DNA from 4 places in the Mesorhizobium sp. CNPSo 4661 genome. Region 1 is predicted to be linked to each of the others. Evidence: predicted binding sites of a transcription regulator. Region 1 holds the regulator's gene; each other region holds the start of a gene.
What was found. Region 1 encodes LexA, which represses DNA repair genes until DNA is damaged. Its sites were predicted from a motif close to TGTTCNNNNTGTGTTCNG; they were not measured.
Positions count from the first base shown of each region.

Region 2: AC0YKC_RS18440 (single-stranded DNA-binding protein) is a predicted target of LexA. The motif match lies at 1,892-1,909, and genes of this name have one in related genera.
Region 3: parE (DNA topoisomerase IV subunit B) is a predicted target of LexA. The motif match lies at 4,721-4,738, and genes of this name have one in related genera.
Region 4: AC0YKC_RS12375 (YifB family Mg chelatase-like AAA ATPase) is a predicted target of LexA. The motif match lies at 4,327-4,344, and genes of this name have one in related genera.

Region 1 is NZ_JBWGIO010000023.1:30,056-37,927, forward strand. Features, by position in the region: gene AC0YKC_RS28530 (benzoate-CoA ligase family protein) at 1-964, shown strand, start outside; gene kynU (kynureninase) at 980-2,227, opposite strand; gene lexA (transcriptional repressor LexA) at 2,684-3,418, shown strand; partial or broken gene AC0YKC_RS28545 (ComEC/Rec2 family competence protein) at 3,459-5,914, opposite strand; gene gltX (glutamate--tRNA ligase) at 6,017-7,441, shown strand; gene gltA (citrate synthase) at 7,625-7,872, shown strand, end outside.
Region 2 is NZ_JBWGIO010000011.1:218,485-226,356, forward strand. Features, by position in the region: gene AC0YKC_RS18420 (hypothetical protein) at 1-281, opposite strand, end outside; gene AC0YKC_RS18425 (ATP-dependent Clp protease proteolytic subunit) at 360-962, opposite strand; gene AC0YKC_RS18430 (SRPBCC family protein) at 989-1,462, opposite strand; gene AC0YKC_RS18435 (ArsR/SmtB family transcription factor) at 1,459-1,773, opposite strand; gene AC0YKC_RS18440 (single-stranded DNA-binding protein) at 2,010-2,534, shown strand; gene AC0YKC_RS18445 (DUF2306 domain-containing protein) at 2,563-2,961, shown strand; gene AC0YKC_RS18450 (OsmC family protein) at 2,990-3,415, shown strand; gene AC0YKC_RS18455 (MarC family protein) at 3,479-4,108, opposite strand; partial or broken gene AC0YKC_RS18460 (VOC family protein) at 4,201-4,577, opposite strand; gene AC0YKC_RS18465 (hypothetical protein) at 4,610-5,140, opposite strand; gene AC0YKC_RS18470 (helix-turn-helix transcriptional regulator) at 5,226-6,053, shown strand; gene AC0YKC_RS18475 (ParB-like protein) at 6,081-6,704, opposite strand; gene AC0YKC_RS18480 (SulP family inorganic anion transporter) at 6,701-7,872, opposite strand, start outside.
Region 3 is NZ_JBWGIO010000020.1:42,411-50,282, forward strand. Features, by position in the region: gene AC0YKC_RS26965 (TadA family conjugal transfer-associated ATPase) at 1-655, opposite strand, end outside; gene AC0YKC_RS26970 (CpaE/TadZ family protein) at 652-1,866, opposite strand; gene AC0YKC_RS26975 (hypothetical protein) at 1,880-2,155, opposite strand; gene AC0YKC_RS26980 (type II and III secretion system protein family protein) at 2,160-3,599, opposite strand; gene cpaB (Flp pilus assembly protein CpaB) at 3,629-4,549, opposite strand; gene parE (DNA topoisomerase IV subunit B) at 4,804-6,858, shown strand; gene AC0YKC_RS26995 (FUSC family protein) at 6,901-7,872, shown strand, end outside.
Region 4 is NZ_JBWGIO010000007.1:143,145-151,016, reverse strand. Features, by position in the region: gene AC0YKC_RS12395 (hypothetical protein) at 1-354, shown strand, start outside; gene AC0YKC_RS12390 (hypothetical protein) at 664-1,011, shown strand; gene AC0YKC_RS12385 (DUF308 domain-containing protein) at 1,230-1,820, shown strand; gene AC0YKC_RS12380 (TetR/AcrR family transcriptional regulator) at 1,952-2,539, shown strand; gene AC0YKC_RS12375 (YifB family Mg chelatase-like AAA ATPase) at 2,706-4,235, opposite strand; gene gshB (glutathione synthase) at 4,425-5,366, opposite strand; gene AC0YKC_RS12365 (GtrA family protein) at 5,590-5,955, opposite strand; gene AC0YKC_RS12360 (glycosyltransferase) at 6,070-7,074, opposite strand; gene AC0YKC_RS12355 (GtrA family protein) at 7,202-7,872, shown strand, end outside.

The sequences.
Region 1 (7,872 bases):
GATCATCGCCGACGCCTACGCCCGCGAGATCCTCCAGGTGACGCCCGACGACGTCTTTGTCGGTTCCCCTCCATTGGCCTTTACCTTCGGCCTTGGCGGGCTTGCCATTTTCCCGCTCCGCGTCGGCGCGGCGGCGACATTGCTGGAGCAGGCGACGCCGCCCAACATGATCCACATCATCGAGACCTACAGGGCGACCATCTCCTTCACGGCGCCGACGGCCTACAGGGCGATGCTCAAGGCCATGGACGAAGGCGCTGACCTGTCTTCGCTGCGCGTCGCCGTGTCTGCCGGCGAAACGTTGCCCGCTCCCGTCTTCGAAGAGTGGACGCGAAAGACCGGCAAGCCGATTCTGGACGGCATCGGCGCCACCGAGATGCTGCATATCTTCATCTCCAATCGCTTCGACGACATGAAGCCCGCATCGACCGGCAAGCCGGTGGGCGGCTACGAGGCGCGCATCGTCGACGAGGAGATGCGCGAGTTGCCGCATGGCGCGACGGGAAGGCTGGCGGTGCGTGGGCCGACAGGCTGCCGCTACATGGCCGACGATCGCCAGAAGGACTATGTGCGGGATGGCTGGAACCTGACGGGCGACACCTTCGTGCAGGACGAAGACGGCTTCTTCCATTTCGCCGCCCGCTCCGATGACATGATCGTCAGCGCCGGCTACAACATTGCCGGGCCGGAAGTCGAGGCCGCGCTACTGTCGCATCCGGATGTCGCGGAATGCGCCGTCATCGGCGCCGAGGACGCCGAACGCGGCCAGATCGTCGAGGCGCATGTCGTGCTGGCGCCGGGCGCGGCGCCGGATGCCGCGACGGTCAAGCGTCTGCAGGATCACGTCAAGGCAACGATCGCGCCCTACAAATACCCGCGCTCGGTGAAGTTCATCGCCGCCTTGCCCAAGACCCAGACCGGCAAGATCCAGCGCTTCCGCCTGCGCGCCGAAAAGCCCCATTGAGCGAGAAAGCCCGATTCAGGTGACGGCCTCCTTGACCGCGAAGCGCGCTTCCCGCCAGACGCCGGTGCGCAGGATGTCTTCCAGCACTTCGACGGCCTCCCAGACATCCCGATAGCCGACATAGAGCGGTGTGAAGCCGAAGCGGATGGTGTATGGCGCGCGGAAATCGCCGATCACGCCGCGCTCGATCAGGGCGCGCATCACCTGGTAACCGTGCGGATGGGCGAACGACACCTGGCTGCCACGCTCGGCGCCATCGCGCGGGCTTTCCAGTTCGAGGCCGAAGGCGCCGCATCGGGCTTCGACAAGCCGGATGAACAAGTCCGTCAGGGCGATGCTTTTGTCGCGCACGGCATTCATGTCGACCTTGTCCCAGAGGTCCAGCGCTCCCTTCAGCGCCCGCATCGACAGCACCGGCTGCGTTCCGCACAGGAACCGGCGGATGCCCGTGCCCATGGCGTAGCCCTGCTCGAACGCGAAAGGCCGGGCGTGCCCCCACCAGCCGCTGAGCGGCTGGCGAATGTCGCCGTGGTGGCGATTCGCGGCGTAGATGAAGGCGGGCGCGCCCGGGCCGCCATTGAGATACTTATAAGTGCAGCCGACAGCGAAGTCGGCACTCGAACCATCAAGATCCACCGGCAACGCGCCTGCAGTATGGCAGAGGTCCCAAACGATCAGCGCGCCGGCTTCGTGGGCCTTGCGCGTCAAGGCCGCCATGTCGCGCAACCGGCCGGACTTGTAGTTGACGTGGTTGACTAGGATGACCGCGACTTGGCTGTCGATCAGCTCCTCGATCGTCGGGGCGTCGACACCTTCGAGCCGCAGCACCGTGCCGGGGCGCGTGGAGGCCACGCCCTCCGCCATGTAGAGATCGGTCGGAAAACTGTCGCCCTCGGCAACGATCACGGATCGGTCGGGCCGCATCGCCAGCGCCGCATGCAGGACCTTGTAGATGTTGATCGAGGTCGTATCGCAAACGACGGTCTGTCCGGCCGCCGCGCCGATCAGCCGCCCGAGCCGGTCGCCCAGTTCGACCGGCATTTGGAACCAGCCCGCGGTATTCCAGGCGCGGATAAGATCATGCGCCCATTCGCGCGTTGCCGCTTTCTCGATCTCGTCGAAAACCTCGGAGGACGCCGCACCCAGCGAGTTGCCGTCGAGATAGATCACCCCTTCCGGCAGGATGAAGCGATCGCGCAGGGCGCGCAGCGGATCCGCGGCATCCATCGCCTCGACTTCAGCACGGCCAGGAATTCCCCTCATCGCGTTACCGCCTCCATCTCGACCCAGCGCCGCTCGCAAATCGCCAGACGGCCAACGGCGGTTGTCTCACCCCAGTCGGCGTCGGGGCAAGAACCTTTCGTCCTGTGTTAGATGGTCCATAGACCGCGAGAACAGAGAACCGGCAAATCGCCGAAGTTGGCATTTTGGGTTCGTTTCGTTCACGGTGCAGCATGCGCAAAGGGTGGTCCACGCGGTCCGACCCGCGCTTTCGTGATGGCGCTGCCTGCTGTTTCAACTTAGGCAGTGCTGCAAAATCGAGCGGAATCAATGCCACCGCCCTACTGGCGGCGGCTGGCGTCCTCGAATGCAACATTGTTTCGGCAGCCTTAAGAAATTCATTAAACTTTAAACGGTTGCGGAACACAACTGGAACAGATAGTGTTTGTTCTGGGTTTGTTTTTCCGATTCTGGTTTCAGAACCCGTGGGGGCCGCCAATGCTGACGCGCAAACAACATGAACTCCTGATGTTCATCCATGAACGCCTCAAGGAGAGCGGGATCCCTCCATCCTTCGACGAGATGAAGGAGGCGCTGGACCTTGCCTCGAAGTCCGGCATCCACCGGCTGATCACGGCGCTGGAAGAGCGTGGCTTCATTCGCCGGCTGCCGAACCGGGCGCGCGCCCTCGAAGTCTTGCGCCTGCCCGACTCGATCGCGCCTGGCCTGAATGCCGCGAAGAAGTTCTCGCCAAGCGTCATCCAAGGCGGCCAAGGCAATCTCAACCGCCAAGTCAAGCCGGCAGCGCCTTCGCGCACGCCGACACCCAGCAATGACGACGACGCTGTTTCGGCCGTATCCATTCCGGTAATGGGCCGCATTGCCGCCGGCGTGCCGATCGACGCCATCCAGCACCAGACGCACTCGATCTCGGTGCCGCCGGACATGATCATGGGCGGCGAGCACTATGCGCTGGAGGTCAAGGGCGACTCGATGATAGAGGCCGGTATCTTCGACGGCGACACCGTCATCATCCGCAACGCCAATACGGCAAGCCCGGGCGAGATCGTGGTGGCGCTGGTCGACGACGAGGAAGCGACCTTGAAGCGGTTTCGCCGCAAGGGTGCCTCGATCGCGCTCGAGGCCGCCAATCCGGCCTATGAGACCCGGATCTTTGGACCGGATCGGGTCAAGGTTCAGGGCAAGCTCGTCGGACTTATCCGTCGCTACTGAGCAGGACCGCGCGGCGGTCTTCGCCGGAAATGCGTGACATCTATTCTGTCGGCTGCGGCGCGGCCGCCGGCTTTTCCGGTCGTTGATAGGGCGGCAGCCCCCTCGCCTCGCGTGTGTATTTCCGCTGCTCGTGCCAGGGACGATATGGTTCGTCGACCGCGTAGCGAACGGTTGGCCGGGCGGTCGCCGATTGCGGATCGAAGAAGATGGCGGCGCTGCCGTCGCGCGCCAGCTGCCGCTTGGTGACGACAAGCACGCGCGGATCGCGGCATGGGTTGTAGGCCGTTGCATCGTTGATGACGATGAGATCTGCGAACCCGCAGGCCGGTCGGGCGCTGCCGCGGTTCTCGGCAAGCGCGACGATGGCGCCGGAAGGATGCCGGCCGATGCAGAGGTCTCCGGTGCAGTAGAAGGGCGAGCCAAGCGGCAGGTCGACGGGATCGGCGATGTCGAGGGCGTCCTTGGCGAACGTCTCCGGCGGCACGATATCCTCGGCTTTCAGCGCTCGTTTCCAGTTGTCGGTGGTGAACTCGTTGGAGCGCGCGCGGTTGATCGCAAGCTCGCCGCCTCCGATCGGCATCGCCACCAGATGCGCGTCCTCCGAGACAAGCACATCCGGCGTGCGGACATGGGGAATGGCCAGCAGCGCCGCGAGCGCGAAGGGTACCGCGGCACAAGCCTGAGCCACGTGGTCGCCATCGTTGCGATGACAAGCGCGACCGTCGCCAGCAGCACCGACTGGATCGAGATCAGCCCGACGGCGTCGACCGGTGAGCGCTCGGATATCCACGCCGAAATAGCGATCATCGCCATCAGGCCCTTGCCCATGACAAAGAGGAAGGGACCGTCGAAGCCGAAGGGCATGGCCAGCGCGCTCAACACGGCGAACGGCATGACGATCAGCGAGACGATCGGCATGACCGCCAGATTGGCCAGCAGGCTGAGCGGCGACACGCGCTGAAAATGCCAGATCGCAAACAGCAACGTCGCGCTGCCCGCGATGAGCGACGTCACGGCGGCGCCACCCACTCCTATAGCCAGTTTTCGCGATACGAAGCCGAGAAACGAACGCTTTGCCGGCGCGGTCGTTTTGCCGGCGCGATAGTCGGCAAAGCCGGCATAGGCGCCAACGAGAGCCGCGGTGGCGGCGAAGGACATCTGAAAGCTCGGGCCGACCACTTCGTGCGGCGAGACCAGGATGACGGCGATGGCAGAGATCGCCAGGTTGCGCATGGTCAGCGCCGCGCGGTCGAAAAGCACGGCGACCAGCATCACGGCCAGCATGATGAAGCTTCGCTCGGCCGCGACCACGATGCCGGAGATCACCAGATAGGCGGCAATCGAGGCCAGCGCGATTGCAGCGGCATATTTCTTCACCGGTCGGCGTGACGAGAAATCCGGAAACAGCGCGAAGGCGCCGCGCAAAAGGACCATGATCGTGCCCGCGACAAGTGCCATGTGCAGGCCGGAGATCGAGATGATGTGGTAGATGCCGGTGCGCCGCATCGACTCGTTGATCGCTTCCGGAATGCCGGCGCGCACGCCGACGATCAGCGCCGCCGCGATCTCGCCTTCGGACCCGCCGATGGCGCTCCTGATATGGTCGGCAATGCCTTCGCGCGCGTTTTCGACAGCCGATGCGACGCGCGCTCCGAATGGCGCTTCTGCCGGGGCAATCAGCTTTGGATCGCCCAGGAAAAAGCCGCTGCCACCGATGCCGGCAAAGTAGCTGTCGAAGGAAAAGTCATAGCTGTCCGGCCGAACCGGGCCTGTCGGCGGCAGCAGCTTGGCATAGCCGGTCAGCATCGACCCGGCGATCATCTCTGGCGGGATTCTGCGTGCCGACAGCCTGACGCGGTTCGGCGCATAGCGCAGCTTGGGATGCTGCGTGGAAATCAGATCGATTGTCAGCCGGATGCGGCCGTTGGCCATCGCCTCGGCGGTGACGAGGCGCCCCGTCAGCCGCGTCTGGATTTCGGAACCCAGCATCGGGGTCGCCATCCGCAAGGTCTCCACCTTGGCCGCGAGAAAGCCCAAGGCGCAGAAAAACGCCGCCATGAAGACAAGGTGCGTTCTGTGCCGGGAACGCGAAACCGCCGCGCAGACAGCCACCAGGGCCACCGCCGCGAGCGGCCTGTAGAGATCGGGCTCAGTGTTCAGCGAGAAGTAGTAGATGACGCCGGCTGCCAGGAACACCGGCACCAGCAGGAAGCCGATGCCGCGGTCGAGCTCGGTGGCCGCCGCGGTGCCGACGCTTCGGTGGAGTGCAGGAAGCGAGGCGCGGCCAAGCTGTTTGCGGATCCGGCCGATGGTGGCTGTTGGCGAGACCGGCTGTATCCCGCCGTCACCGGACGGCAGAAGCTCGACTGGTGCACGCGGCTCCGGAAGCAAAACCGGCGCTATCTCTTCGGGCGCGGCATGGGCAAACATCAGGCGTTCGCTGACGCCAGCTGTCGTTCCCCCGCCCTCCTCCGCGCCCCGGCCACATCCAGCCATCGGGTCTGCCCCTTGCGCCCCAGACCGCCTATGCTACATGAACGCCGGTCGCGTGGAAGTCTGCGCGACACATGCATTTTTCAGTGCTTCCTCGAGAGTTCCATGTCCGACAAGGTCGTCACCCGCTTTGCCCCCTCGCCCACAGGCTACCTGCACATTGGTGGGGCGCGCACGGCGCTGTTCAACTGGCTCTATGCCAGGCACACCGGCGGCACGATGCTGCTGCGCATCGAGGATACCGATCGCGAGCGCTCCACCGAAGCCGCCACGGCCGCCATTCTCGACGGGCTGACCTGGCTTGGCCTCTCCTGGGACGGCGACGCCGTCTCGCAGTTCCAGCGCGCGCCGCGTCATCGCGAGGTGGCCGAGGAACTCGTGCGCATGGGCAAGGCCTATTACGCCTATGAGACGCCGGCCGAGCTCGAGGCAATGCGCGAGGCGGCCCGCGCCAAGGGCTTGCCGCCGCGTTACAACGGCCAGTGGCGCGACCGTGACCCGTCCGAGGCGCCGGCAGGCGTCAAGGGTGCGATCCGCATCAAGGCGCCGACCGAAGGTGTGACGATCGTCAACGACCGCGTGCAGGGCGAAGTGCGCTTCCCGAACAAGGATCTCGACGACTTCATCATCCTGCGTTCCGACGGCGTCCCGACCTACATGCATGCCGTCGTCGTCGACGATCACGACATGGGCGTCACCCACATTATCCGCGGCGACGACCACCTGACCAATGCCGCGCGCCAGACGGTGATCTACAACGCCATGGGCTGGGACGTGCCGTCGATGTCGCACATCCCGCTGATCCACGGCGCCGACGGCGCCAAGCTGTCGAAGCGGCACGGCGCCCTCGGCGTCGAGGTCTATCGCGCCATGGGCTATCTGCCCGAGGCTTTGCTCAACTATCTGGCCAGGCTCGGCTGGAGCCATGGCGACGACGAGGTGATGTCGGTCAAGGACATGGTCGCCTGGTTCGACATCGGCGACGTCAACAAGGGCGCGGCACGCTTCGACTTCGCCAAGCTCGAGGCGCTGAACGGCGTCCATATGCGCAAGATGGATGACCAGGCCCTGTTCGACATCTTCGTCGCCACCTTGCCCTATCTCGAAGGCGGGCCGGCGCTCGCGGCCAAGCTCGACGGCGGGCGCAAGGCGCAACTGCTTGCCGCCATGCCCGGCCTCAAGGAGCGGGCAAAAACCCTCGTGGAACTGGTCGACGGCGCGGCGTTCCTGTTCGCCGAACGGCCATTGCCGCTCGACGAGAAGGCGGCGGGCCTGCTCAACGCGGATGCGCGCGCGATCCTGCGCGGCGCGCATGGCGCATTGTCAGCCATCGAAGGCGACTGGAGCGCTGCCTCGGCCGAGGCTTCGATCCGCGACTTTGCGCTGGCCGGCGGGCATAAGCTCGGCGCCGTGGCACAGCCGCTCCGCGCCGCGCTTACTGGCCGCAGCACCTCGCCCGGCGTGTTCGACGTGCTTGCCGTGCTGGGCCGCCAGGAAAGCCTGGCGAGGATTGGAGATCAAATCGATTAGGAGCGAACTGGCCTAAGAAGATTGGCATTGAAAGGTGCGTTTCGCAGTGCAACATTAGGCCTTGGCCCAATCTGGCACGCACCTCCTAAAATGCGATTGGCAAGTTCGCGCATTCCGGTGATTTCGACGTGTCGTTTGCAGGAATTGCCTTGCCGGCATGAGGAAACATAAAGGAGTTTGGGAATGAGCGAAGCTGCGACAAAACTGGAACCGAGCGGCAAGGCGCATGAGTCGACCGCCAGGCTCGAACTCGCCGGCAAGACCCATGAATTCAAGGTGCGAAGCGGGTCGACCGGGCCTGACGTGATCGATATCGGCGCGCTCTACAGCACGACCGGCGCCTTCACCTACGACCCCGGCTTCACCTCCACGGCAAGCTGCGAATCGGCGATCACCTTCATCGACGGCGATGCCGGCATCCTGCTGCATCG
Region 2 (7,872 bases), on a different contig from region 1:
CAGTGGTTCGGCAGCTTCATGCCGCCCGTTGCCATGTCGATCGTTATGCTGCCGCCGATCCTGACATCGGTATTGCCGATTTTGAACGTGCCGTCGTTGCCGGCTGGCAGCGCGTCGTCCGGTTCCGGTTGCGGCGCCGGCTTGGCGATGCGGTAGTCGCCGCTGACGCCCGGCAGTTTCTGCGACGAGCTGTCGTCGGCAAAGGCGAAGCCAGCCATCAGCACGCCGGCAAGCACGGCGAGGGCAGCGCACAGACGCCTGGATTGAAGCGGATTGATCATGCGCGGACTATAGAGACGCGGCTGGGGCGATGCCAGAAGCGCGGCGATCAAATTGCCGCGCGTCTGCCCCCGCGATGTTCAGGCGGCCTTCTTGCGCGTGTCGTAGACGTGGTCGACGAGGCCCCATTCCTTGGCTTCCGCCGCGCTCATGAAATAGTCGCGGTCGAGCGTGCGTTCGACCTCCTCGTAGCTGCGGCCGCAATGCCTGGCATAGAGCTCGGTCATGTGCTGCTTGGTGCGCACGATGTCCTCGGCATGGCGCTGGATGTCGGAGGCCTGGCCCTGGAAGCCGCCAAGCGGCTGATGCAGCACTATTCTCGTGTTGGGCAGCGCGATGCGCCGCCCCGGGGCGCCTGCCATCAACAGGAAGGAGCCCATCGAGGCGGCAAAACCCATACACACCGTCGAGACCGGGCAGGAGATGTACTGCATCGTGTCGTAGATGGCGAAGCCGCTGGTCACCATGCCACCCGGCGAGTTGATGTAGAGCGAGATCTCCTTGTCGGGATGGTCCGATTCCAGCGACAGAAGCTGGGCGCAGACCAGCGCCGAGACGTTGTCGTTGATCTCGCCGTTGATGAAGACGATGCGCTCGCGCAGCAGCCGCGAAAAGATATCGAAGGAGCGCTCGCCGCGGCTCGACTGTTCGATGACCATCGGCACCAGATTGGCAATGCTCATGACGGGTTTCCTCGGTTCTCTTTTGATCAGGCCGCGCGCAGCATCATTGAGGGCGCATTGGCGGCGATCGGATTCCTGCGCGCGTCGAGCGAAAGCCCGCATCCGGCGCCGGCAATGGCAACGGGCTCAGCCACCCGCACGAAGCCGTCATGGACGATGCTGAGATGCGTGCCGCCCGAGGCAGTGCGCGCCAGCGTGAAGGTGACGACGCTATCGAAAGCGGGCAGCCGGCTGGCATCATCGGCACCGGGCCGCTCGCGCCACGAATAGCGCAGCACCCTGCCGGGCTCGGCCTCGAGCACCTCGCATTCGATCGGCGCATCCGGTCCGGCAAAGGCGAAGCGGGTGCCGGCCTTAGCCATCATGTCGTTCGGCATCAGCCAGGCGGCGAGCAGTTGCGGCTCGGTCAGCGCGCGCCAGACCTTTTCCGGCGGCTCGGCAACCTCGCATTCGAAGCCGAGCGGCGCCTCGGCCGCTGCCGGGTTCTTTCTCTTGGTCATTGGTCCATTCCCTTCAGAACCGTCTTCAACTTCTCGATGCGTTCCGGCCAGAAGGCGCGGTAGCGTTCGACCCAGCCGAGCAGCGGGTCGAGCCCTTGCGGATCGGCGCGGTAATAGGCGTTGCGGCCGGCGCGTCGCTCGACCACCAGACCGGCGCCGCGCAGCACGGCGAGGTGCTGCGAGACCGCTGGCTGCGACACGCTCATGCCGGCGCGCAGCTCGCTCACGCTCATCTCGCTGGCGGTAAGCCGCTCGTAGACGGCGCGTCGTGTCGGGTCGGCGAGCGCCCGGAAAATCTCTGCTTCGATCATGGATAAAGCATAAGTCGATACTTATTGATTTGGCAAGCCTCCATTTGATCGCCATATCAAGGAGCATGTTCAGCCAAGGCCTTTGCTGACATTCCTTGACAGAAAGGGCGGTTGTGACTAGAACGAAAAGAGAACAAAAACCTTGTGGGAAAAGCCAGCCTTTGCGGGCGGCGGCGACCCGCAGGCTGTAAGGTGAGCGACTTAAAATTTGTTTCGGATGAGCGCGGAGAAATAAGATGGCGGGTAGCGTCAACAAGGTCATTCTGGTCGGCAATCTCGGGGCGGACCCTGAAATCCGCCGCCTGAATTCCGGTGATCCGGTCGTCAACATCCGTATCGCCACGTCGGAAAGCTGGCGCGACAAGAACTCGGGCGAGCGTAAGGAAAAGACCGAGTGGCATAATGTCGTCATCTTCAACGATCAGCTCGCCAAGGTGGCGGAGCAGTATTTGAAGAAGGGCATGAAGGTCTATGTCGAGGGCCAGTTGCAGACCCGCAAATGGCAGGACCAGACCGGTGCCGACAAATACACGACCGAGGTCGTGCTGCAGAAGTTCCGTGGCGAATTGCAGATGCTTGACGCGCGCGGCGAGGGCGGCGGCGGGCAGGTGGGCAATTACTCCGGGGGCAGCAGCAGCCGTGGCTCGGATTTCGGCCAGTCCGGCCCGAATGAAGGTTTCAGCCGCGGCGGCGGCGGTGGCTCCAGGGGCGGCGGTGGCGGTGGCTCGTCGCGCGAGCTGGACGACGAGATCCCGTTCTAAGCGTCTGGTCGGTTGAGGGGAAGGCGCGATGTCGCTCGGACCGCTTCTGTCGGCGCCGCCTCCCATTCCATGGCATGCGTTCGCGGCCTTCGCCGCTTTAGCCATCGGCGGCGCCCAGTTGGCGCTGCCGAAAGGCACTGTGCGTCATCGCGTGCTGGGCTATGCCTGGGTGGCGCTGATGCTGGTCATCGCCATATCGAGCTTCTGGATCCAGCAGATACGGCTCATCGGTCCTTTCAGCCCGATCCACCTGCTGTCGATCCTGGTGCTGATTACGGTGCCGCTCGCGGTCTGGCACGCGCATAACCATCGGGTGGCAAAGCATCGTAAGGTGATGATCTCGCTGTATGTCTTTGCACTGATTGGCGCGGGCGTTTTCACGTTGCTGCCCGGCCGGATCATGCACGCCGTGGTGTTTGGCCAATAAGGCGGCCAACTCAGTAAGGAAGATCATCGTGAAAGCACGTGTCAAATGGGTCGAGGAACGCACTTTTGTCGGCGAATCCGGCAGCGGCCACAAAGTGGTGCTGGGCACCGCGCACGGACCGGACGGCAAGACGCCGGGACCGAGCCCGATGGAGTTGGTGCTGATCGGCACCGGCGGCTGCTCGGCCTTTGACGTCGTCCACATCCTCGAGAAAGGCCGCGAGGCGGTCGAGGATTGCGTGGTCGAGCTCGATGCCGATCGGGCCGAGACCGATCCCAAAGTGTTCACCCGTATCCACATGCATTTCATCGTCAAGGGCCGCGCGCTGTCGCACGACAAGGTGAAGCGCGCGATCGATCTGTCGATCCAGAAATACTGCTCGGCCAGCGCCATGATGGCGAAGACGGCGACGATCACGCATGACTTCGAGGTGGTCGATACGGCGGCGAAGTAGGCAGTAGGCAGTAGGCAGTAGGCAGTAGGCAGTAGGGCGGTAGGTCGACTGCTTCGCAGCCGGTTAGGCCGCTATCAGCGCCCTGACGCCGTCGGCCACGAACTGCACCGCCAATGCCGCCAGGATGACGCCCAGCAGCCTGGTCAGGATCGAGCGGCCGGTCTGGCCGAGGATGCGGTCGATGCGTTCCGACAGCACGAACACCAGATAGGTGATGACGAGGCAGAGGAAGATGATGCCGACCAGCGCTGCCTGGGCGGCAAAGCCTTCAAAATGTCCCGACAGCAGCACCGTTGCCGAGATGGCGCCCGGACCGGCGATCAGCGGGATCGCCAGCGGGAAGGCGGCGATGTTGTGGATCATGTCCCTGGTGATGGCGACGTCGCCGATCTTCTCCTTGCGGTCCTGGCGGCGCTCGAACACCATTTCGAAGGCGATGAAGAACAAGAGGAAGCCGCCGGCGACGCGGAAGGCCGGCAGCGTTATGCCGAACACCGACAGGATCGAGGCGCCGGCAATGGCAAACAACGCCATGACCAGGAAGCCGATCACCGAAGCGCGGACCGAGACCTGCTGACGCTCCTCGCGGTTCATGCCGCGCGTCACGGCGAGGAAGAGTGGCGCCAGCCCGGGCGGGTCGATGGTCACCAGTATGGTGACGAAGGCGTTGAACAGGCTGTCGAAACTCGGCATCGCTGGTCCCCTCCCGCCGGGCGAAGCCAGGCTACCAATTGGTAGAGCAAAGCCGGGGCGCTGAAAACAGCGCGGAAGAGGAAATCAGCCGGCTATTCGGGCCTGCCGCAATAGGCCTCCAGGCGGTAGCCGTCCGGGTCGATGACGAAGGCGGCGTAATAGTTGTCTCCATAGGCCGCTCGGAGCCCAGGCGGGCCATTGTCCTTACCGCCTTGGCGCAATGCCGCGGCATGAAAAGCGTCAACGCTGGCGCGCGTCGGCGCCGCGAAACAGAAATGCAGGCCAGACTCCGTTTCGGCCGGAACCGGCCGCCCGGCGTCGTTCACCCAAAGCTGGATCGCTTGGGCGCCGTAGCCGAGGGAACCGGCGACTGGCTTAGACAGGAATAGCCGAGCGGCTTGAGCGCCGCGTCGTAGAAGGGTTTCGAAGCGCCCGCGTCGCGGACGCCGATCGAGATGTGGTCAAGCATTGTTTCCTCCATGATTACAATTGGTTGGTCGCTCAGGCCGGAGTCGCGCGACGGGCCAGGAATTCGACCTCCATGCGCCAGGTTGAGCCGCCGTCATGCGAGCGTTCGCCGAGCCAGCGGAACGAATTCCCGGTGATGCGTGAAAAGCTCCAGCGCACCGAGGCACCGGTGCCGTCGGCGCCGATCTGGACGATCGTCTCGCCCTCGGCGCGGCCTTGCTGCCGGCTGTAATACTGGTTGCGCGGATCGCTCCAGAAGATGTGCCACGTGTCGGCGGCGGGATCGTAGACGCGCAATGTCGTGCCGTAGAAGGTCCATGGCCCGAGCGACGGGGAGGGGCCCGCATCGCGCGCGGGCAGGATCCAGACATCCTGCACGGCGCGGCCTTCGAGAACCCAGCCGAAATGCACCTCGCCGCGACCCGTGAGCCTGGTCCCATCCTCGAGAATGCGGGTGGCGTCGAATGTCCAGGCGCCGATGAAGCGGCCGTAGAGCTTGAGTTTTTCGGCGAGATCCGGATTGGGCCCGTCGCTATGCAGGGCCTCGGCAAAAGGATCGGTCATTGTTGCGGCCTCGTTTGTCAGGAGAGGCCAAGCAATAGGGGCGCAGCAGGGTTCTTCGCTTGGGAAAAATTGCTATCTTTTCGCCATGACGACCACCCAGAGAACTTTGGCTTCCGGGCATGGCTGGCAGGTGTCCGACGTGGTGTGCGCTGCGGTCGCCGGCGACAGGCCATTCGAGGAAGAGCACCGCAGCTTCTGCGTCGCTGCCGTGACCAGAGGCACGTTCCGCTATCGCACGCGCCAGGGCACTGCGATGCTGGCGCCGGGCGCCATCCTGCTTGGCAATCCCGGCGCCTGCTACGAATGCGGGCATGAGCACGGCGCCGGTGACCGCTGCATCTCCTTCCATTTCTCGCCTGCCTATCTGGAGCGCGTTCTGACCGACTTGCCGGGCGTGAAACGGCTAGGCTTTGCCGATCCGCGCCTGCCGCCCTTGCCGGCGCTGGCGCCTTTGCTCGCCGAGGCGGAAGCGGCGCGGGAAACGGGCGACGGCGAAGCGTTCGAGGAACTCGGCCTGCGCATCGCCGGCGCGGTCGCCCTAGCCGCGGCCGGATCTTCCACGACTGCCCGGACGCCCAGCCGCCGCGACCAGAAACGCGTTGCCGAGGCGGTGCGCCTGATCGAAATCAACGCCGATCGACCCTTGTCGCTGACCGAGCTGGCCGACGGCACGGCCACCAGCCCTTTTCATTTCCTGCGCATTTTCCGGCACGTCGCCGGCATGACGCCCTATCAATTCCTGCTGAGGACGAGGCTGCATCGGGCCGCGGTGCGACTGCGCGCGTCGAACGCCGCGATCTCGACGATCGCGTTCGATGCCGGTTTCAGCGACCTGTCGACCTTCAACCGCCGCTTCCGGCGCGAAATGGGAGAAAATCCCGGCGCCTATCGCTCCCGCCGCGCGGGCCAATGAGGTTTGCCACTTTCGGCGGGTGCGCGGTCAATCCGATGTCGGGCCGCACCAGCCAGGCAGATAGTCCGCGTCCTTGCTCCTGGCGAGCGCCAAGGCATCCTTCATCGCCTTGTCGAAATTCTTCGCGACCGCGTTGCGGTCGATGCGGCGGCGCAGGAAATCCGCCCAGATGAACTCGCTGAACGGCGTCGTGTCCTTGGCGTAACCGCCCTGGCGGCGCAGTTCGCCCGCCATGCTCCGGTAGGGATCGTCGACCAGCTCGCCGATGGTCTTCGGGATCGCCGCGTAATCGCGGCGCCGACCGTTCTCGTCGAACGGGTGCATCCAGCCGCGATTGTCGAGCACGAAAAGAAACGCGTCCTTGTCGAGCGCGGACAGGTCGCTGATCACGGTCACCAGCACGTCCTTGACGCCTTCCTCGAGCAGGGCGCGGGCGAGATGATGGTGATCGGTGACGTAGTTGCGGTTTTTGGGGCCCAGCACCACCGGCACCATGTGTCTGCCGAGAAAGGCGCCGGTCTTCTTCTTTGCGTCTTGCGCCCGGATCATCTGGCGCTTCAGCCCGACCTCCCGCATGCCGACCGTTATCTGCGTAGGCCGCAAGTCCTCGACGGGGACCGGGGTCACAATGGGTTCTCGGGGATCGATCATGGCACTCCATCCTGTTTCTGCTGTTGCGGTTTCCCCGGACCAAGTGATTTGATCGCCGCGTCGACGCTGTGGAATATGCGCTCTGTGCCGACGATTTCAGCGATGCCGAACCGCTTCAGCGCCGCCTGGGCGCGCAGCGATTCCATGCGCGCGATCGCAAAGACCGCGCCTTTGTCGCGACAATGGCGGATGGTGTCGATCAGCGCCTGGGCGGCGGTGTAGTCGATCTCGACGATGTTGCTGGCTTCCAGCACCACCAGCTTCAGGTCCTCGCTGGCGTCGATCAGGTCGCTCAGGCCACGCTTGAAACGGTCGGCATTGACGAAGGAAAGCGGTGCCTGGAACGCTGCCACCAGCACGCCGGGATGCTGTTCGCCGGCGCTGAAATCGCTCGGCGGCCACCAGACCGACGTGCCCGGTACCTGCGCCAGCTCGATCGGCTCGGTGCGCGTCGAGCCCCAGATCCCGTGCAGCAGCGACAGGCCGATGCCGATCGCGACGCCGGTTTCGATCGGCAGGACGACGATGGCGATCATCGTGATCAGGATCAGCGCGAACTCGCCCTTCGCCTGGCGCCAGACCTTGGCGAACACCTGCCAGCGCAGGATATGCTGGGCCACGAACATCAGCACGCCGGCGAGCGCGGCCTGCGGCACATTGGCAAGCAGGCCGCCACCGAAGGCGCCGAGCGCCAAGACGATGGCCGCCGCGATCAGGCCCGAGAGCTGCGAGCGACCACCTGTCTGGGCGACGATGGCCGTGCGCGGCGGGCTGGCGTTAACGGCAAAGGCGCCGAACAGGCCGGACAGAATGCTGCCCGCGCCGACGCCGACGAAGTCGCGGTTGACGTCCGGCGCGTCGCTGTCCCGCGGCGCGAAGGAGCGGCTGGTGGCCGCCGTCTGCACCATGACGACGATGGCGATCAGCAGCGCGAGAGGGACAAGCGCCTGCGCGTCCTGGAAGTCAACGGTCGGCATGCCTGGGGCCGGCAACCCGTTCGGCAAGGCGCCGAGCACTTCGACGCCCCGGTTCTTCAAGTCGAAGGCGATGACTGCAAGCGTCGCCAGAACCACGCCGATCAACGCGGCCGGAATCCGAGCGCTGATATGCTCCGCGACGAAGACGATGCCGAACACGCCGAGCCCAAGCGCCAGGCTCCACGGATTGG
Region 3 (7,872 bases), on a different contig from region 1:
GCTTGTTCTTGGAGAATTTGCGGATCGACACCAGCGGCCCATCGACGCCGACCGGGCGGATCGCGGCGTTGAAGCGCGAACCGTCGAGCATGCGGGCGTCGACCATCGGCTGTGATTCATCGACGCGGCGGCCGACCGCCGCAACGATTTTATTAATGATTCGAAGCAGATGCGCCTCATCCTTGAACGGGATGTGGACCTGCTGCAGCTTGCCGCGCTTTTCAACGAAGCAATTCTCGTGGCCGTTGATCAGGATATCGTTGATCTCGGGGTCCTTGAGCAGCGGCTCCAGCGGGCCGAGGCCGACCATCTCGTCGACGATGTCGTCGACGAGCGCGTCAAGTTCGGCGTTGTTGATCGCCATCCGCTCATTGCGCGTCTTCTCGGAGACGAATTCATGCACCTGACGGCGCATTTCATCCTTGGGCAGCCGCTCCAGCGCCACGAGGTTGATCTCTTCGAGCAGCATGCGATGGATGCGCACGCGCGCATCGAGCACCTTGTTGGCGCTTTTTGCGGGCGTGGCTTCAGGCTTCGGCGGCGCCGGCTTGCGGGTCGTCGGGATGATGACCGCATTGTGCGTGACGGGCGCGGGTTCCGGCGCACGCTGCGGACGGACGTCGCGACTCTGCAGGTTGGAAAAGCGGCTGTTCATCCTGCTTTCCTCTTCAGCAAGCCCTTGCCCAGGCCGAACAGCGACTTCGACTTGGCCATGGTCTGGACGGCCTCTTCCGGAAGGATGATCTTCTTCAGGTCGTTGACGACATTGGCGTTGGGGTCGATGGCGTGCAGCGGCACACCGCGGTCGACCGCCTCGCGCACCAGCCGGTAATTGTTGGAGATGCCGCCAACGAAATGCTCGCCGAGTATCTCCTGGACGTCGGCCTGCTTGATGCCGCTGTCGAACATCTTCTGCTCGAAGCGGTTGACGATGACGTTCGGCTTCACTTCCTTGCCGGCGGTCTCATAGACGGCCTGGATGAGACGCTGCGTATGGCGCAGGCAGGGCACCGTCATCTCGGCGACGATATAGAGCTTGTTGGAACCCAGCAGCACCGTCTCGGTCCAGGGGAACCACGTGCGCGGCAAGTCGATGACGACATTGTCGAAATAGGCCGCCACGAGGTCGAGCATGCGCACCACGACATCGGTCTTGAACGAACGCATGTCGGACGGGCGCGTGGGAGCGGCAAGCACGCACAGCCCGCTCGCATGCTTGGACAGCATCACGTCAAGCAACTGCCGGTCGAGGCGCTCCGGCTGGTTCTCGATTTCCGTGATGTCGAAGCGCGGTTCCAGGTCGAGATATTCAGCGCAGGCGCCTTGCTGGAAATTGAGGTCGACGACGCATGTCGAGGCGCCGCGCGTCACCGAATGATGCAGCTGGAAGGCCGTCTGCAGGGCGAGCGTGGTGGTGCCGACGCCACCGGCGGCCGGCATGAAGGTGTAGATGTGCGATTCGGTGTTCTCTTCCCGCCCCGGCCCTTGCAGCGCACGGATGACGGAACGCACGAGGTCGGCCGTGGTGATCGGCTTGACCAGGAAATCGGCGACCTTGAGCTGCACCAGGATGCGCACCGCCGCCGCATTGAATTCCTGGGTGACGACGACCACCGGAACGCTGCCTTCCAGCCGCCGCATGACGCGCTGCAGCGACTCGATCTCTTCGAGCTTCGCCGCGTCCATGTCGACGATGACGGTGCCGAAATCCGCCTCAACGGCCTCGCCGCGCAGCTCATTGACGCTCTTTTCCACCGTCAAAAGCTCGATCACCTCGGAAGCGGCGAAGGCCGTCCGCGTGTCCTGCACAAACACTTTGTCGGTGGAAACGAGCAGGATCTTCTTGGTCTTGCTACCAGATGCCATCGTCGTCAGCCCATCAGTTCGATGTCGTTGATGATGATGTCACCGGCGCCGGCCCGGAGCCGGCTTTCGCACCGACGGCAGCGCTTTCGGAACCCGGGCGCTGGGCCGGCACCAGGAGTTTTGTGTTCTGCACGCCGTATTTCCAGGGATCGACCATCTGCATGGCGGTGTTGGACGCCTGCGCGTTGCCGGCCGCCAGTGTCACCCCTTCGGCGCGAATGTAGTCGTCGCTGGTGCAACCGCCGGCGAAGCCGGCCAGCAGCAGAGCGATGCAAACGGGGATGCGCATGGCCTTAGTCCTTTGGCAGGTCGAGGAAGTGGCCGGACGTGGTGGCGGCCACCGGCCGGGCGGCGCTGCCGTCCGCCAGAGCCAACGGACGCTTCGACGCCGAGGCGTCCACTTCCTCGGTGTTGTTCAGGAAATAGTCGGCCGGACTTGCCGGCTGGGTGCCGTCGGTCGGCTCGACCATCTTCTTCGAGGGATCGACCGGCTTGACCAGGTAAGGCGTGACGATGATGACCAGGTCGGTCTCGCGCCGCTGATAGGATTTCGAGGAAAACAGCGGACCGAGCACCGGCAGCTTGCCGATCCCCGGCACCCGCGATGTCGTGATGTCGTTCTGCGACTGCAGGAGGCCGGCGATCATGAAGCTCTGGCCGTTCTTGAGGTCGATCGATGTCCTGGCGCGGCGCACGATGAAGGCCGGAATGGAAATGCCGCTGCTGACCTGGATGGAAGCGGACGGGTCGATCGAGGACACTTCCGGCGCGATGTCGAGGCTCACCAGCCCGTCCTTCAGCACCGTCGGCGTGAAGTCCAGGCCGACGCCGTACTTCTTGTAGGTGACGCTGATCTTGCCATTGTCCTCGGAGACCGGGATCGGGAACTCGCCGCCGGCAAGGAAGCTCGCCGTCTGGCCCGAACGCGCAATCAGGTTCGGTTCCGCAAGCCGCCGCGCCAGGCCGCGCTCCTCCAGCGCCTTGATGGCGATGTCGATCGAAACGCCGTTCGACAAAAGGCTGCCGATGATCTCACCGGTTCCGGCCCCCGTTACGCTCCCCCCGTCCGGATTCAGCACGACTTTGCGGTTGCCGATGCCATAGGCGAAATTGGCGGAGTATTTGGCGCCGAGGTCCTGGCCGGCCTGACGGTTGATCTCGACGAAGCGGACGTTGAGCTGCACCTGCTGCGAGGACGAGATGTTGACCGAGTTGATGACTTCCTCATTGCCGGAAAAGCGCGACGCGATCTTGCTGGCCTTGTCGGCGGCGACCGCATCGTCGGCCTCGCCCGACAGCACGACGCGGCCGTTCGCCGAACCGACCTTGATCTTGGCGTCGGGCACGCTGGCGCGGATGGTGCTGGCCAGCTGGTCGGTATCCAGCGTCACCTCGATGTCGATGGTGCCGACAAGCTGTTTGTTCTGGTCGAAGAGCGCAATGCCGGTGGTGCCCAGATTGTTGCCGAGCACGTAGAAGGACTTGTCGGTCAGCGGATTGACGTTGGCGATCTCAGGATCGCCGATGACGATCTGGTAGAAGGCGGCGCTCGTCATGATCGTCTTGGGCTTGCCCTTGGCAACCTTGATCGAGGCGTTCTTGTTCGCCGAGACATAGACGATTTCATTGTCCGCCCTTGCCGGCGCGGTGACGCCAAGCATTGCCGCCGCCAGCGCTATCGCGCCGAGAAGACGCCATCCCCCGGCCGTCCGAAATGCATCAAACCCGAACATCTTGCCCCGTCCCCGCCGGTCCCCACCGGCTATTGCTGCAGTTCCTGCGGCGGTTCCCGTGAAGGAACCTTGTATTCCTCGACCTTGTCGCCGCGCGTCACGATCACCGTCTTGAATTTCGGCTTGTCCTCATCCTTCGTCATCGCGTTGACGAGCGAGGCGGCGCTCGCCTGCGCGTTTGCGGCAACCGACCCGCCGAAGGAGGAGATGGTCGTAAGCCCGCCTTTGCTGGCGCTGGCGTCGGCCGCGGAACGCAAGGACAGCGACAAGGAGCCGACGGTGCGAGCGAGCGCCACTTTCTGCGCCCCTTCATTGGTCACCTCGAGGGTCACCGAATTGGCGACCTGCGGCTCGGTCTTGCGTTCGTCGGCGCCCTGTCCGACCGAAAGCACCTTGGCGTCGGACACGACGATCTCGGACGTGACGGTCGAGCCGGCGGCGCCCTGCGCATTCTTGGACACTTCCTGGATATCCCCTGCGTCGCGCGTCAGCACGACGTCGACGCGGTCTCCCGGCGTGATGAAGCCGCCGACGCCGGCGATCTCATCGGTACGGATGGTGACGGCCCGCATTCCCGGCGACAGCATGTTGGAAAGGGTGGCGCGGCCGTTTGGCCCCGACAGCTTGGCGAGCAGCACCGGTTCATTGACCTCGATCGGCGACAGCACCACCCGGCTGCCGTCCGCAAGCAGCTTATCGATGGTCGGGAAAGCGCCCTGCGGCAGGGAATCCTGCGGCCACGGAATCTCGGCGAGCTGCGGCCGTCCGAGCTCCATGCCGTAGCGCAGCGGCGCTTGAGCCACCACGATGGTCTTGAACTCGACCTTGGGTTGCTGCGGGGCTTCGACCGTGACGACCTTGACCTCGGGCTGAGCCTTCGCCTGGCTCTTGACCCAGAAATCCGCCGCAAAGATCGAGATCGCGCCGAAAACGGCGGCGATGCCGATCATGGGTATGGCCCTGCCCCTCACAACGAAACCCCTGACGCCCGTGGTCTTTTGTTGGTTGGGCCTCACGCTAGGCATTAATGTTAAAGAATAAGGAACACCGGGTCTCACGGACCGCCCTATTTCGGCCGGCTTGGTTATCGAATGGTTTTGGAATAAGAGACAGTTTGATCCCTGAACGGAACAGGAACTCGTTCGCCCGTCAAAAGCGTGGCAGTATCGAGACGTGATTCGCATTACCGGACGCTAGGCCCAGCATGGACGACAGCAACGACCTCTTCGGCAAGATGGAAAAGCCGGCACAGCCGGTGCGCGCGCCCTCGCGTCCGGCCGATCCGCTGATTCAGGCCGCGAAGCGCTCGACCCCCGCCCGTGATGGCAGCGAGGGCTACAGCGCCGCCGACATCGAGGTTCTGGAAGGGCTGGAGCCGGTACGCCGCCGTCCGGGCATGTATATCGGCGGCACCGACGACAAGGCGATGCATCACCTGTTCGCCGAGGTCATCGACAATTCGATGGACGAGGCGGTGGCCGGTCACGCCACTTTCATCGACGTCGAGCTTTCCGCCGACGGCTTCCTGACCGTCACCGACAACGGCCGCGGCATCCCGGTCGATCCGCATCCGAAATTCAAGAAGCCGGCGCTCGAAGTCATCATGACGACTCTGCATTCGGGCGGCAAGTTCGACTCCAAGGTCTACGAGACCTCCGGCGGCTTGCACGGCGTCGGCGTTTCGGTCGTCAACGCGCTGTCCGACCATCTCGAGGTCGAGGTCGCGCGGGGTCGTCAGCTCTACCGCCAGCGTTTTTCCCGCGGCGTCCCGGTCAGCGGTCTTGAGCATCTCGGCGAGGTCCACAATCGCCGCGGCACCAGGACCCGCTTCCATCCCGACGAGCAGATTTTCGGCAAGGGCGCCGCCTTCGAACCGGCGCGGCTTTACCGCATGACGCGCTCGAAGGCCTATCTGTTCGGCGGCGTCGAGATCCGCTGGACCTGCGATCCGTCGCTGATCAAGGACAAGGACCAGACGCCGGCCAAGGCCGAGTTCCATTTCCCAGGCGGCCTGAAGGACTATCTCAAGGCGACGCTCGGCGACGAATTCCAGGTCACGCGCGAGGTCTTCGCCGGCAAAGGCGACAAGCAGGGCGGCCACGGTTCGCTCGAATGGGCGGTGACCTGGTTCGGCGGCGACGGTTTCCTCAACTCCTATTGCAACACCATTCCGACCCCCGAAGGCGGCACGCATGAGGCCGGCTTCCGCAATGTGCTGACGCGCGGGCTGCGCGCTTATGCCGATCTGATCGGCAACAAGCGCGCCTCGATCATCACCACCGACGACGTGATGATCTCGGCCGCCGGCATGCTGTCGGTGTTCATCCGCGAGCCGGAATTCGTCGGCCAGACCAAGGACAGGCTGGCGACGATCGAGGCGATGCGCATCGTCGAAAACGCCCTTCGCGACCCGTTCGACCACTGGCTGGCCGACAATCCGCAGGAAGCCTCGAAGCTTCTGGAGTGGGTCATCGCGCGCGCCGATGAGCGCGTGCGCCGCCGCCAGGAAAAGGAAGTCTCGCGCAAGAGCGCGGTGCGCAAGCTGCGCCTTCCGGGCAAGCTCGCCGACTGCACGCAGAACGCCGCCGCCGGCGCCGAGATCTTCATCGTCGAGGGTGACTCGGCCGGCGGCTCGGCCAAGCAGGCGCGCGACCGCGCCAGCCAGGCGGTGCTGCCGCTGCGCGGCAAGATCCTCAACGTCGCCAGCGCCGGCAACGACAAGCTCGCCGCCAACCAGCAGATTTCCGACCTGATCCAGGCGCTCGGTTGCGGCACGCGCTCGAAATACCGCGACGAGGACCTGCGCTACGACCGCGTGATCATCATGACCGACGCCGACGTCGACGGCGCGCACATCGCTTCGCTGTTGATCACCTTCTTCTATCAGGAGATGCCGAACCTGATCCGCGGCGGCCATCTCTACATGGCCGTGCCGCCGCTCTATTCGATCAGGCAGGGCGGCAAGGTCGGCTACGCCCGCGACGACGCGCACAAGGACGAATTGCTGCGCACCGAGTTCACCGGGCGCGGCAAGGTCGAGATCGGCCGTTTCAAGGGCCTGGGCGAGATGATGGCCTCGCAGCTCAAGGAGACCACGATGGATCCGAGGAAGCGCACGCTTCTGAGGGTCGATGTGATCGACGCCGAGCAGGCCACCAAGGATGCCGTCGACGCGCTGATGGGCACCAAGCCCGAGGCGCGCTTCCGCTTCATCCAGGAACGTGCCGAATTCGCCGAGGCGGACGTGCTGGATATCTGATCGCCTGCTGGTCCATAACAGTCTCCGGCACGGAGAACCGATGTGACCTGGACGCGGTTGAAAGAGCTTGTCGAGACGCCGCTGAGCGGCCTGACGCAGCCGACCCGTTCGGGCTGGATTTTTGCCCTGCGCACGGTTTCGGCCGGACTGATCGCGCTGCTTGTCGCCTACGCGCTGAAGCTCGACCATCCGCAATGGGCGATGATGACGGTGTTCATCGTCGCGCAACCAGTCGCCGGCATGGTGCTGGCAAAGGGCTTCTACCGGCTGCTCGGCACTCTGGCCGGCGGCTTGGCCGCGGTCGGCATCACATTCCTGTCCGGCGCCAATCCCTGGGTGCTGGTCACTATCCTGGCGCTCTGGATCGGCATCTGCACGCTTGTATCCTCGCTGCTGCGCAACCCGGAGGCCTATGGCGCGGCGCTTGCCGGCTACACGGCGATGATCATCAGCCTGCCGGCGCTCGGACAGCCGCATATCGTCGTCGACCTGGCGATCGCGCGCTGCGCGGAAATCGTGCTCGGCATCGTCTGCGCCGGCGTCACCAGCCGGCTGATCCTGCCGAAGCTCGCGGCCGACGCCATCATTTCCAGGTTGAAGCGCAGCATCCTCGATCTCGCCGAATATGCCGGCGGCGCCTTTTCCGGCGGCGATCCGGCAAGCCTCGCCGCGCTTCAGCGCAAGCTGATCACCGATGCTCAGACGCTCGCCGAAATGCGCACCTACGCGCGCCTGGAGGCGCCGAGCTTCGCCACGCGCGCACACCCGGTGCGGCGCACGATCGGTCAGCTTCTATGGGCGCTTTCGGCGGCGCGCGCGCTGCACAGCCACCGCAGGCCGAAGAACGCGGCGCTCATTCCCATGCGCAGCGAATTGAAAGCCTTCGTCGGCGAGCTGGCGGCGACGCCCGGCGCGCTCGACGACACGGCCCCCTGGGTGGCCCGGCTTGACGCGATCGCGGGCAAGGCCAGGGAGATGCCCGACCTGCCCAAGGATACCGGCCCGAACGATAGC
Region 4 (7,872 bases), on a different contig from region 1:
GCCGCCTGCCTGGGGCTCGGCGTCTTCATCGCCCGCGGCGCCTTCGACACGTCGGTCAAGGTGACGCTGAACAGCCACGGCTTCCGCGATAGTCGCGCCGGCGACGTGCTGGTGCCGTGGAGCAAGGTGCGCAGCGTGCGGCTTGCCGCCGGCGGCAAGGGCGCGGCGATGCTCAATTTCGAGCTCACCGAGGAGCCGCCCGACGCAATCCGATATTCCTCCGCCAACGCTTTCGGCCTGATGCCTTTCGGCAAGACCACCGTGCACATGGAGATCTCCTCGCTCGACGTGCGCGGCGAGGATCTGGTGGATGCAGTGCGGAAGCTTGCGCCGCATGTGGTGGTGAGAAGGTAGGGCTCCCCCTTCTCCCCTTGTGGGAGAAGGTGGCCGCGAAGCGGCCGGATGAGGGGTGTTCCAGCGGAGTGAGGCGTCGGCCATGCGCACGTTGCGGCGAACGTCTTCGCCAAGCTGGAGCACCCCTCATCCGTCCGAGCTTCGCTCGGTCACCACCCGGCCCTTCGCAGGCTCAGGGCGTTCGAAGCTCGAAAAGCCAAGCAATTGGCTTTTCGTCCGCTAAAGCGGACCGCTTCTCACCCCACAAGGGGAGAAGGGAAGGTCGCGCGGCTTCACCACCCGTGCTCTACTCCCCTCGGGGACCTCGCCATGATTCGCGCTCTGCTTGCCGCTCTTCTCCTCACCTCGCCGGCCTTCGCCGCCGACATGTCGGTCTTCGTGCGCAACCAGCGCTCGGATGGCGTTGCGGTGGAGCTGTTCAGCCGCGACAGCCAAAAAGTCTGGCCGGGCGACGACAAGGTCTTCCTCATTCGGCCGAAGGCGCGCAAATCCGTGCCGATCTCCTGCGAGCCGGGCGAGCATATCTGCTGGGGCGCCTGGGTGGTCGGCAACGACCAGGTCTCCGCTGGCGTCGGCCCAGACAACGACCAGCCCTGCGACACCTGCTGCTTCATCTGCACCGAGCATTCGACCGAGACTGTGGATCTGGCGGAGTAGGCGGGGCGCTGAAGAGCGTTTCACCGTTTCACGGAAACGGCGAACCGCTCTATCCCGTTGTTTTTACGCAATTCCGGACGGAGGGCTACGGCGAGTCGCCGAACCTGACCGCTCACACTTTTCCTGGATTGCTCCAGGCGGCCACCTCGAAAATGGCTTGACGGATTGCCATCTACCTTCTAGTAGGTAGGCAGCAAAACCAAAGGAAGATTATCGTCATGTCTGCACAAACGAGCGGTCAGAACCGCGCCCAGTCCTCAAACGCCTGGCTCAAAAGCTACTATTATCTGCGCTTTGCCGTATCGGCTGCCTGGGTCCTGGCGGCCTTCACCGTCGCGAAGACAGTCCCGCAGCTCGCCGCAATCATGCTGGTCGCCTACCCCTTATGGGACGCGCTTGCGAACTACGTCGACGCGCGGCGCAGCGGAGGGCTTCGCGGCAACGGATCGCAGCTGCTCAATTTCGTCGTCAGCATCGTCACCGCGATCGCGGTCGCCATCGCGCTTGGCCGCGGCATGAACGCGGTGCTCGCGGTCTATGGTGTCTGGGCCGTCGTCGCCGGCGCATTTCAACTGCTGACGGCGGTTCGTCGCTGGAAGACCAACGGCGCGCAGTGGGCGATGATCCTGAGCGGCGCCCAGTCGGCGCTGGCCGGCCTCTTCTTCGTCAAGATGGCGGGCAGCGCGGAAGCCATCGGCATCGCCAATGTCGCGCCCTATGCCGCGTTCGGCGCCTTCTACTTCCTGCTGTCCGCCGTGTGGCTTTCCGTCGGCGATATGCTTCGCAAGGCGCGACAGGTCGCGAGTTGAGCTTTCTTCCGCCGGGCGTTAGGCATGATCCCGAAAAGTGGGAACCGGTTTTCGGAGAAAGATCATGCCCCAACAAAAAGTTGGATCGTGATGGCGATTCAACGAAACGCCATCACGATCTAGGCATGTCCATGGATAAGCCCTCGAACACCGCCGATGACATCCTGGCCGCCGCGCGCACGTTCATCGTCGCCGGCGGCTACAACGGGTTCAGCTATGCCGATATCGCCGAGGTGGTCGGTATCCGCAAGGCGAGCATCCACCACCATTTCCCCAGCAAGGTCGACCTCGTGCAGACCCTGGTCCGGCGCTACCTCGAGGATGCCGTGACGGGCATGACGGAGCTTGAGCGCAATGTGCCTGGGCCGCCGGAATTGCTGCGAACCTATGCCGGCTTCTGGGCGCAGTGCATCGAGGACGCGAGCAGGCCGATCTGCGTCTGCGCGCTGCTTGCCAGCGAGCTTCCCGCCCTTCCGCCGGAGGTTGCCGTGGAGGTCCGGGCGTATTTTCAGTTTCTCTCGGGTTGGCTGACCGGCGTCATCGAGCGCGGCGCCGCGCAAGGCTCACTGACGATCGCCGCCGCGCCGCGCGTGGAGGCGGAGGCCTTCATGGCGACCGTGCACGGAGCGATGATTTCCGCGCGGGCCTATGGCGACGTGCTGACGTTCGGCATGATCCTGGCGCCGACGCTGCAGAAGCTGATCCCCACGACCGATTGACGTGGGATCGGTCGGGGCGATCTGGCCTGGCTGCGGATGCGGTCCGATTAGAAACGCATAGGTCTAAAGCATGTCTCCCGAAAGTGGTCCCGGTTTCGGGACAAAGACATGCTTAAGATCAAAGACTTAAAGCAGGTTGCGTGAATCCTTTTTCACGCGACCTGCTTTAGGCCGCCTGCGCCATCCGCTCGGCGCTCATCCGGTAGGAAATCGCCTCGGCGAGATGGATGCGGCCGACCGTCTCGCTGGCGTCGAGGTCGGCCAGCGTGCGCGCCACCTTCAGCACGCGGTGATAGGCGCGCGCCGAGAAGCCGAGCTTTTCGCTGGCGTCCTTGAGCAGCGTCAGGCCGGCACTATCGGGCTTGGCGATCTCCTCGATGATCGAAGGCGGGCAATGCGCGTTGGTGGTGGCGCCGGCTCCCAGTCTTTCCAGCCGCTCGCGCTGCATGGCGCGCGCTCGCGCCACGCGCTGCGCAACCGCGCCACTCGTCTCGGCCTTGTCCGGCCGGATCAGGTCGCTTGCCGAGACCGCCGGCACCTCGATCCGAAGGTCGATGCGGTCGAGCAGCGGGCCGGAAATGCGCGCCTGGTAGTCGGTACGGCATCGCTCGCCGCGCAGGCAGCGATAGCCGGGCTCGCCCGACATGCCGCAGCGGCACGGATTCATCGCCGCCACCAGCTGGATGCGCGCCGGATAGGTGACGCGGTGGTTGGCGCGCGCAATCATGCAGTCGCCGGTTTCCAGCGGCTGGCGCAGCGCATCGAGCGTCTGCGGCGTGAACTCCGGCAGCTCGTCGAGGAACAGCACGCCGTGATGGGCGAGCGAGACCTCGCCCGGACGCGCGCGCAGACCGCCGCCCACCATCGCCGCCATCGAGGCGGAGTGATGCGGCGCGCGGAACGGCCGCCGGTCGGTCAACTTGCCCTCGCCAAGCTCGCCGGCGACGGAGGCGATCATCGACACTTCGAGCAGCTCCTTCGGCGCCAGCGGCGGCAGGATCGAAGGCAGGCGCTGCGCCAGCATCGACTTGCCCGAGCCGGGCGGCCCGACCATTAGAAGGTTGTGGCCGCCGGCCGCCGCCACTTCGACCGCCCGCTTGGCGCTTTCCTGGCCCTTGATGTCGGCGAGGTCAGGCAGGTCGCGCGCGGCGAGCTTTATGCCGGCCTCGGGCCGCGACAGCACCTGCGTGCCGCGAAAATGGTTGGCGACGGCGATCAGGCTGCGCGGCGCCAATATGTCGAAATCCTTGCCGGCCCAGGCCGCCTCCGGTCCGCAGGCGAAGGGACAGATCAGGCCCTTGCCTTCGGCATTGGCGCCGATCGCCGCCGGCAACGCGCCGGCAACGCCTGCGATCGTGCCGTCGAGCGACAATTCGCCCAGCACCACATAGCCGGCCAGCATGTCGCCGGGTATGGCGCCCAGCGCCGCCATCAGGCCGAGCGCGATCGGCAGGTCGTAATGGCTGCCTTCCTTGGGAAGATCGGCCGGCGCGAGGTTCACCGTCACCTTCTTCGACGGCATCGACAGACCCGATGCGTGCAGCGCCGCCTGCACCCGCTCGCGGCTCTCGGCCACCGCTTTGTCCGGCAGGCCGACGATCTGCATGCCGACCTTGCCCGGCCCGACCATCACCTGGACATCGACCGGAACGGCCTCGATGCCCTGGAAAGCGACCGTGCGAACCCGCGCCACCATTTGTCTCAAGCCCCCAATATCGGCTCGCGTGATCCTGCGATCAGGCCGCGAGCGAAATCAGGCTAGACAACCACAGATTTTCGCCTTGGGCAAGAACATTACGAGAACGCGAGCAACTGCGCGCCTCGTTATTCTCCGGCGGCATCGACAAGCCCGATGCTTGGAGCGCCGCCTGCGTCGTGGCGAGAACTACCCCCGCTTCCCCTCCACACAATCCCAGAACAGGCTCGCGATATCCGCGCCGCCGAAGCGCTGCACTTCGCGCACGCCGGTCGGCGAGGTGACGTTGATCTCGGTCATGTAGTCGCCGATCACGTCGATGCCGACCAGGATGAAGCCGCGTTCTTTCAGAGAAGGCCCGATGCGGGCGCAGATCTCGCGCTCGCGCTCCGTCAGCTCGGTCTTCTCGGCGCGGCCGCCGACATGCATGTTGGAGCGGGAATCGTGCTCGGCCGGCACGCGGTTGATGGCGCCAACCGGTTCGCCGTCGATCAGGATGATGCGCTTGTCGCCCTTGCGCACGTCCTTGAGGTAGCGCTGCACGATATAGGGCTCGCGGAACAGCTGGCCGAACATTTCGAGCAGCGAGGCGAGGTTTCGGTCGGCCTCGTGCAGATGGAAGATGCCGGCGCCGCCATTGCCGTAGAGCGGCTTGACGATGATGTCGCCGAACTCCTTGCGGAAGGCGGCGACCTCCTGGGGATCCTTGGTGATCAGCGTTTCCGGCATCAGGTCCGGGAATTCGGTGACGAAGATCTTTTCCGGGCTGTTGCGCACCCAGGCCGGGTCGTTGACCACCAGCGTCTTCGGATGGATGCGCTCCAGTATGTGCGTGGTGGTGATGTAGTTCATGTCGAAGGGCGGGTCTTGCCTCAGCAGCACCACGTCCATCTCGGAGAGGTCGGTGCGTACTTTTTCGCCAAGCGAATAGTGGTTGCCCTTCTCGTCGCGCACCTGCATCTCCTCGATGCGCGCGAACACCTTGCCGTCCCGCAGCGACAGCCGGTCGGGCGTATAGTGGAAAAGCTTGTGGCCGCGCCGCTGCGCCTCGAGCGACAGCGCGAAGCTCGTGTCGCCGGCGATCGACACGGTGGAGACATGGTCCATCTGGACGGCGATCTTCAGCGGCATTTTTTCTCTCCGGCGTGCTCTGCCGCCGATATAAGGAAATCGGCGGCGTCTGCCAATCGTGCTCGCTTGGTGCAGACGCTTAGAGACTGTTTCGAAATTCGCTCTGGCGAGTCATATGGTGGTGGTTTCGAGAACCGGAGCGGAGCGGACATTCAGGTCCGTGAGCACCGGAAGCGCAGAGAACGCCATCAGATGGCCGCCAGAGTAGAATTTCCAAACAGTCTCAGCGGTCGAAGACCAGCCTGGAATATCCAAGGAAGGACAGCGCCATGGCGACGATCGAGGCAAAGGCGAGCGCCGCCAGCGCCGGCATTGCGAAGAGCAGCGCGCAATAGACCAGGTAGTTGACGATGCCGGTGGCGATGCCGACGCCGCCATAGCGCGCGCCTTCCTGCGCGATGCTTCGGCTCGACGGCGAGAAGGTCAGATGGCGGTTGATCTGCCAGGTGACGCAGAGCGCAAAGCCGATCGACAGCACGCGTGCCGAAAGCGCGCCGAGCGGCGTGATGGCTAGCAGCAGCCAGAGCGCCGCCGCGTCGGCGACGAAACCGATGCCGCCGGTGAAGGCGAAGCGGACGAGGCGGCCCACTATGCCACCCACTAGATCGTGATGGCGTTTCGTTGAATCGCCCTCACGGATCTAACTCTTTGTTGGAGCATGATCTTTCTCCGAAAACCGGTTCCCACTTTTCGGGATCATGCTCTAGGCCGCCCTTGGGGCCTTGCCCGGCTCGCTCTTCGGCGCGGCTTGCGCGGATATCCCGCGCTCGGCCCGGCCGGAGGAAATCGACAGGTAGAAGATGCGCTTCTGCTCGGCCCGGCCGCGCGATACCGAATCGAGGATGAGGCCGGTCATCATCGAGAGCATGGCCAGCAGCAGCATGCCGATCGACAGCACCCAGGTCGGCATGCGCGGCACCAGTCCCGTCTCCGCGAATTCGACCAGCACGGGGATCATCAGGCCGATGCTCGCCGCCAGGAAGAACAGCGCGAACGTGCCGAAGAAGCGCAGCGGCTGCGTCTCCTTCACCAGCATGGCGAACATCCACAGAATCCTGGCGCCGTCGCGGAAGGTCGACAGCTTCGACGACGAGCCTTCCGGGCGGCGGCCGTAATCGAGCGCCATCTCGCTCACCGGCAGCTTGAGCTGCGAGGCGTGCACCGACATCTCGGTCTCGATCTCGAAGCCGCCGGAAACGGCGGGGAAGCTCTTGACGAAGCGGCGTGAAAACACCCGGTAGCCGGAGAAGATATCGGTGAAGTCGGTCCCGAACAGGCCCTTGTAGAGGCGGTTGAAGACGCGGTTGCCGAAGGCGTGGCCGTTGCGGCCGGCATCGTCGGTCACGCCGCGCCTGGTGCCCACCACCATGTCGCAGCGCTCGGTCTGCAGCACGTTGATCAGTTGCGGCGCATCCTCCGGCGCGTAGGTGCCGTCGCCGTCGGCCATCACATAGATGTCCGCGTCGATGTCGGCGAACATGCGCCGCACCACATTGCCCTTGCCCTGGCGCGGCTCGCGCACGACGGTGGCGCCGGCGGCGCGGGCTTTCAGCGCCGTGAGGTCCTTGGAATTGTTGTCGTAGACGTAGATCGCGGCCGAAGGCAGCGTCTCGCGGAAGCGCCGCACGACATCGCCGATCGTCAGCTCCTCATTGTAGCAAGGCAGGAGCACGGCGATGACCGGCTCGTGGCGGACTGCATGCGGCATGTCTGTCTCCGGACGCTCGATCAGCCTCCGGCCGCCTTTGTGCCGGCCCCTTCGAGCCGTTTTACTATTTATTGAAGCCGTTAAGGCTAGGTTTAAACCCGATCCTCTCCCTTCAAAGGCCATGGCAATGGGCACAGCCGAGAACGGCGCCGCCACCTGGAAGTCCGATCTGGTGCTGGCGCTGCTGGCCGCCCTGCTCGGCTTCGCCTTCAATGCATGGGCCGGCTTTGGCCAACTGACCGATGCGGGCGGCGACAACGACAACCTGCTGCGCCTCGTCGAGGTCCGCGACCTGCTGGCCGGCCAGGGCTGGTTCGACCTGCACCAGTACCGGATGGGGCTGGAAGGTGGTTTCGTCATGCACTGGTCGAGGCTGGTGGATGCGCCGATCGCCGCCATCGCGCTTGCCGCCTCGGCGCTCACCGGCAGCAGGCCGCTCGGCGAGGACGTGGCGCAGGTGCTGTGGCCGGCGCTGCTGCTTTGGTCGACCTTGTTCTTCACCGCCCGCGCCGCGCGCAGCTTCGGCGGCGGTGGCGCGGTGCTGCCCGCCATCCTGATCGGCGCGGCCGGCTATTATTTCATCGGCATCTACGACCCCGGCGCGCTCGATCACCACAACGTCCAGCTGATGCTCTCCATGGCAAGCCTCGCTTTGCTGCTCGAAGCGCCCGCGCGGCACTGGGCCGCGCTATGGTCCGGCCTCTGCGCCGCGCTGACGCTCGCCGTCGGCATGGAAACCGCGCCCTACGTCGCCACCATCGGCCTTTGCGTGGCGCTGCTGTTCGTCGCCGATCCAAA